DNA from 2 places in the Oceanimonas sp. GK1 genome. Region 1 is predicted to be linked to the other one. Evidence: predicted binding sites of a transcription regulator. Region 1 holds the regulator's gene; the other holds the start of a gene.
What was found. Region 1 encodes LexA, which represses DNA repair genes until DNA is damaged. Its sites were predicted from a motif close to ANCTGTNTNNNNANACAGNT; they were not measured.
Positions count from the first base shown of each region.

Region 2: recN (DNA repair protein RecN) is a predicted target of LexA. The motif match lies at 1,761-1,780, and genes of this name have one in related genera.

Region 1 covers NC_016745.1:704,026-707,396, forward strand. The annotation lists gene GU3_RS03360 (chorismate lyase) at 1-201, shown strand, start outside; gene ubiA (4-hydroxybenzoate octaprenyltransferase) at 198-1,070, shown strand; gene lexA (transcriptional repressor LexA) at 1,238-1,852, shown strand; gene coxB (cytochrome c oxidase subunit II) at 2,090-3,211, shown strand; gene ctaD (cytochrome c oxidase subunit I) at 3,230-3,371, shown strand, end outside.
Region 2 covers NC_016745.1:1,565,994-1,569,364, reverse strand. The annotation lists gene grpE (nucleotide exchange factor GrpE) at 1-598, opposite strand, end outside; gene nadK (NAD(+) kinase) at 784-1,668, shown strand; gene recN (DNA repair protein RecN) at 1,826-3,371, shown strand, end outside.

The DNA of each region.
Region 1 (3,371 bases):
CTGCAACGTACGCCGTTTGAGCTGGCGCGGCTCGACTCCAGGGCCTATCACCGTCTGGCGGCACGAGCCGGATTGACGACTGCTGCGCCCGCCACCGGCCCCTGGGCCCGCCGCTCCGCCCTCAGCACCGGCCTGGCCCGGGTGCTGGTGACCGAACTCTTTCTGCCGGCCTCGGCTCCCTATCAGGAAACCGTATCATGACCACGCTGACCTCTCCTTCCCGCCCGCGCTGGCGCGCCTATCTGGCCCTGGCCCGGCTCGACAAGCCCATTGGCACCCTGCTGCTGCTGTGGCCTACCTTGTGGGCACTGTGGATTGCCGCCGGTGGGTTGCCCTCTCCCTGGCTGCTGGTGGTGTTTGTGGCCGGGGTGTTTTCCATGCGCTCCGCCGGCTGCGTGATCAACGACTATGCCGATCGCCATATCGACGGTCACGTCAAGCGCACCCATGCTCGGCCGTTGCCGGCGGGTGAGCTCACCGAGCGTCAGGCGCTGAGCTTTTTTGCCCTGCTGGTGGGCCTTTCCTTTTTACTGGTGCTGACCACCAACGCACTCACCATTGGCCTGGCCTTTGCCGGCCTGTTCTGGGCGGCGCTTTACCCCTTTATGAAGCGCTTTACGCATCTGCCCCAGCTGTTTCTGGGCATCGCCTTCTCCTGGGCCATTCCCATGGCCTTTGCCGCCCAGGCCAACAGCCTGCCCGCCGGGCTCTGGCTGCTGTTTGGCGCCAACCTGACCTGGACCGTGGCCTATGACACCATGTATGCCATGGTGGACAGGGACGACGACCTCAAGATAGGAGTGAAGTCCACCGCCATTCTGTTTGGCCGGCGCGACAAGCTGATCGTCGGCCTGCTGCAGCTGGTTACCCTGCTGCTGCTGGTGGCCGCGGGCCGGGTATTTGAACTGGCCGCGCCCTTTTACTGGGGCCTGCTGGCGGCCGCCGGGCTGTTTGTGTATCAGCAGCGGCTGATCCGCGATCGGGAGCGCATGCCCTGTTTTCGTGCCTTTCTCAACAACAACTACGCCGGCATGGCGGTTTTCGCCGGCCTGGTGCTGGCGCTGTGGTAACCAGGCGGATAGGTGAGCCTGAACAGGGAGGTACTTGCAGCGTGTCGGGAAGTTGCCCCTTTATTCAACCTTCACTATGTCTGCAGACGGGGTGAGGCTTTGGGGCTTGCTCTGGACTCATTACTGGATATACTGACAGTTAACTGTATAAACAGACAGGTTTCATCATGAAGGCCCTTACTCCCCGCCAGTCTCAGGTGCTGGACATCATCAAGGAACACATTCAGCAAACCGGCATGCCCCCCACCCGGGTGGAAATTGCCAAGGTGCTGGGTTTCAAATCCGCCAATGCGGCGGAAGAGCACCTCAAGGCGCTGGCCAAAAAGGGCGTGATTGAAATCATGCCCGGCACCTCCCGGGGCATTCGCCTGGCCGGCGAGGAAGCGGAAGAAGAGCAGGGCCTGCCGCTGGTGGGCAGAGTGGCCGCCGGTGAGCCGATACTGGCCCAGCAGCACATTGAAAGCCATTACCGTCTCGATCCCGGCCTGTTTCACCCCTCGGCGGACTTTCTGCTGCGGGTACAGGGCATGAGCATGAAGAATATCGGCATCATGGACGGCGACCTGCTGGCGGTGCACAAGACCCAGGAGGCCCGCAACGGCCAGGTGGTGGTGGCGCGGCTCGACGACGAAGTGACCGTCAAACGCTTTCAACGCAAGGGCAGCAAGGTCAGCTTGCTTCCCGAGAACGAGGAATTGTCGCCCATCGAGGTGGATCTGCGCACCCAGGAGCTGATTATTGAAGGCCTGGCCGTGGGCGTCATCCGTAACGGCGATTTCTGAAAGAACCCCTTGTTCTGGCAGGCCGGCCCCTTCAGGCTGGCCTGCCAGTCCCCAGTCCCCAGTCCCCAGTCCCCAGTCCCCAGTCCCCAGTCCCCAGTCCCCATTTCTTTATATTTTACATTTCCTTAACTGCTGCTTTACTTAGAGTCAGCCGAATGGAAGGGATGCGGTCGTTCGGCTGATACCGATGCCCAATTCAAGTGCTCCGGTTTACAGGACGAAACGATGGGGGTGCACGTGAAGCCGATTTTGCTGCTGTTGTCCTTGCTGACAACCCTGCCCGTGGGGGCGCAAACCCGCCTCAACATGACCGAAGGGGTCACCGAAATCAGCCAGAAGGTGTATGGCCTGCACATGACCATTCTCACCATCTGTGCGGTGATCGGCCTGCTGGTATTCGGGGTCATGTTCTGGGCCATTATTCACCACCGCAAGTCCAAGGGGGCCCGGGCGGCCCAGTTTCACGAAAGCACCAAAGTTGAAATTCTCTGGACCCTGGTTCCCTTTCTGATCCTGATTGCCATGGCCATTCCCGCCACCAACACCCTGGTGGCGATGGAAGATGCCTCCGAGTCGGATCTGACTGTACAGATCACCGGCTCCCAGTGGAAATGGCATTACCGCTATTTTGACGAAGAGGTGGAGTTTTACAGCCTGCTGGCCACCCTGCCGCAACAAATCAGCGGCCAGGTGGGCAAGGGCGAAAACTACCTGCTGGAAGTGGATTATCCCCTGGTGCTGCCCACGGATCGCAAGGTGCGTTTTCTGATCACCTCCGACGACGTCATTCACTCCTGGTGGGTGCCGGCCTTTGCGGTGAAAAAGGATGCCATCCCCGGCTTTATTAACGAGGCCTGGACCCGCATTGATCAGCCCGGCCTGTATCGCGGCCAGTGCGCCGAGCTGTGCGGCAAGGATCATGGCTTTATGCCCATCGTGGTGGATGCCCGTACCCCCGAGGAGTTTGACGGCTGGCTGGCGCAGATCAAGGCCGAGCAGACCGCCGCCAAAGCCGCCGAGCAGGAACTGTTGGCCATGGACATGAGCATGGACGAGCTGATGAGCCTGGGTGAGCAGGTGTATCAACGGGCCTGTGCCGCCTGTCACCAAGCCAGTGGCGAAGGCATTCCCGGCGCCTTTCCGGGGCTCAAGGGCAGCGAAATGGTGCTGAACGACAGGGCGGCCCATATCGATATCGTGTTGCACGGCAAGGCGGGCACCGCCATGCAGAGCTTTGACAAGCAGCTGGCGCTCAAGGAGCTGGCGGCGGTGATCACCTATGAACGCAATGCCTGGGGCAACGATACCGGGGACCTGGTGCAACCCAGGGACATTCACCAGGCCAGACAGGGACAATAGGGGGCTGTGATGGCACAGATGGATCGCACGGAGACCGCGGACATTCACCTGGTGGAAGATCATCACCACGGCCCTGCCAGGGGCATTGGCCGCTGGCTGTTTACCACCAACCACAAGGACATCGGCACCCTGTATCTGCTGTTCAGCCTGACCATGTTCC
Region 2 (3,371 bases), 860 kb from region 1:
CGATGGCCGGCCCCTTGGCCACCATGACCATGGCAGGACGCAGCACCCGGCCGTTGAGTTCATAGCCTTTCATCATGACCGCCAGCACCGCATTGGGCGCCACTTCGTCACTTTCCACCATGCTCATGGCCTGGTGTTTATTGGGATCAAAAGGCTGGCCCTTGGGGTCGATTTGCTCGACGCCGAACTTTTCAACCGCGCTCAGCAGCGATTTCAGGGTCAGTTCCACCCCTTCGTGCACCGCCTTGAAGGCGTCACTTTCATCACTGGTATGTTCGATGGCCCGCTCCAGGCTGTCGATCACCGGCAGCAGTTCGCCCACGAATTTTTCCAGGGCAAACTTCTGTGCCTTTTCCACGTCCTGGGCGGCGCGACGACGAATGTTTTCCATCTCGGCCACGGCCCGCAGGGCACTGTCTTTTTCCATTTTGGCGCTGTTTTCGGCAGCGGCCAGCTTTTGCTCCAGCTCGGCGACATAAGCCGCATCGGGCTGCACGGTTTCCTGCTGCTCGGACTGGCCCGCGTCAGTGACGGCCCCTTGCTCCTGCTCAAGCGCTTCGGACTGCTCCGTCTCAACCTGATTGTGCTTGCTGCTCATGGTGTCTCCCGTGTGTATCAATCAACTTGGAGCCTATATGGGGGCAGTCACCCTCTTTTCAAGAGCACAAGCTCACAGACTTGCATTCACTCCGGTAGCGCTTGGGCAACACTCTGATTAGAATGGCGATTACTGACTCACACCACGCAATGCAGGCCGCCTTGCCAGCCCCCGGACAGCTATTTATGGAAACCGACTTCAAGACCATCGCCCTTATCGGCAAACCGGATCACCAGGGGGCCAACCAGACCCTGGTGGCGCTGTACCGTTACCTCTCCGGACTGGGTCTGAACGTGGTGATCGAACACCGGGTGGGCGAACAGCTGGGGCTGGCACAGGCCGAGCTGCTGGAAATGGTGGAGCTGGGCGAGCGCGCCGATCTGGCCATTGTGGTGGGTGGCGACGGCAACATGCTGGGCTCGGCCCGCGTACTGTCCCGCTTTGATGTGGCGGTGGTGGGCGTAAACCGGGGCAACCTGGGTTTTCTGACCGATCTCTCCCCCGACAGCTTTGAGCAACCGCTAGAACGGCTGCTGAGCGGCGACTACCAGACCGAGCACCGTTTTTTACTGGAAGCCCAGGTACACCGCCACGGCCAGCTCAAGGCCAGCAACACTGCCATGAACGAGGCGGTGCTGCATCCGGGCAAAATCGCCCACATGATCGAATTCGAGGTCTACATCAACGGCCACTTCATGTACAGCCAGCGTGCCGACGGCATGATAGTGGCCACCCCCACCGGCTCCACCGCCTATTCTCTCTCTGCCGGCGGCCCCATCCTCACCCCCAATCTCAATGCCATTACCCTGGTGCCCATGTTCCCCCATACCCTGAGCTGCCGGCCCATCGTGATCGACGCCGACGCCCAGGTAAAAATGGTGCTGTCCCCTGCCAACAAGAGCGAGCACATGCTGGTCAGCTGTGATGGCCATGTGTCGCTGGCGGTACAGCCGGGCGACGAGATCCACATCAACAAGAGCCCGCACCGGCTGAAACTGCTCCACCCCCGCGGCCATAGCTACTTTGAAGTGTTGCGCAGCAAGCTCGGCTGGGGCAGCAAACTGTTTTAACCCCGTGAGGAGTGAGGTGCTGAATGTGAGGCCCCCTCACTCCTTACACCTCACCTCTTACGTCTTACGTCTTTCCTCTCACGCCCATCTTGCACTGTATAAAACAACAGTATACTGTATTCCCATACAGCATTGTTTTTTGTTGCGGGGAATCACCATGTTGCTTCAGCTCACCATCAGCAATTTTGCCATCGTTTCCTTTCTTGAGCTGGACCTGCGCCGGGGCATGACCAGCATTACCGGCGAAACCGGCGCCGGCAAATCCATCGCCATTGATGCCCTGGCACTGGCCCTGGGCGAACGAGCCGATGCCGACTCGGTGCGCCCCGGTGCCGACAAGGCCGACATCAGCGCCCGCTTTCGCATCGACAAACTGCCCAGGGTCAAGGCCTGGCTGTGCGAGCAGGAGCTGGACGAGCAGGATGAATGCATACTGCGCCGTACCCTGAGCCGGGAAGGCCGCTCACGGGGCTACATTAACGGCACCCCGGTTCCCCTGTCGCAACTCAAGGCCCTGGGGGCGCTGCTGGTCAACATTCATGGCCAGCATGCCCACCAGGAGCTGCAAAAACCCGATCACCAGCGCGCCCTGCTCGATGCCTATGCCGGCCACCACCAGTTGCTGGGCCAAACCAGCCAGCATTATCAGCACTGGCGCCAGCTGAGCAACGAACGCAAGCAACTGCAGGCCGAGCAGGAAAAATGGCAGGCCGAACGCCAGCTGCTGGAATACCAGGTGGCCGAGCTTGACGAGCTCAATCTGAGCCAGGACGAATTCCCCGAGCTGGAAGCCGAGCACAAACGGCTCTCGAACGGTGCCGAGCTGGTGCACGACTGCCAGTTGGCGCTCAACATACTGGGTGATAACGACGAAACCAATGCTTTGCAACTGCTGCGCCAGGGGCTGAAGACCCTGAGCGAGCTGGTCACCATGGACTCGCAGCTGAACCCGGCATTGGAAATGGTGGAAAGCAGCCTGATCCAGCTGGAGGAGGGGCACAGCGAGCTGGGCCGCTATCTGGACCGGCTGGAACTGGATCCGGAGCGCCTGCACGAGGTGGAAAGCCGCATGACCAGAGTGATGGATCTTTCCCGCAAACACCATGTGCCCGCCGCCGACCTGTTCGGCTTTCATCAGCAGCTCAAGGCCCGGCTGGCCGACATGGCGCAGAGCAGTCACAGGCTGGAAGGACTGGATGAAGAAGTGGAGCAGGCCCGGGAAGACTTTGTGCAGGCCGCCGAGCGGCTTAGCCAGAGTCGCCAGCGTTACGCCCAAGCCCTGAACAAACAGATCACCCAGAGCCTGCATCAGCTCAGCATGGAAAAGGGCCGGTTTGAAATACAGGTGAATGCCGATACCAGTGCCGGTTTTTCACCCCTGGGGATTGACCGGGTGGAGTTTCTGGTCAGCACCAACCCGGGCCAGCCCCTGAGCCCCCTGGCCCGGGTCGCCTCGGGGGGCGAGCTGTCGCGCATCAGCCTGGCGATCCAGGTGATCACCGCCCAGAAAGTGGAAACCCCGACCCTGATTTTCGACGAGGTGGACGTGGGTGTCAGTGGCCCCACCGCTGCCGTGGTGGGCAAACTGCTGCGCCGCCTCGGCGAGTCCACCCAGGTGCTGGTGATCACTCACCTGCCCCAGGTAGCGGGCAACGGCCACCAGCACTTTTTTGTCAGCAAGAGCAGCGATACCGACAATACCG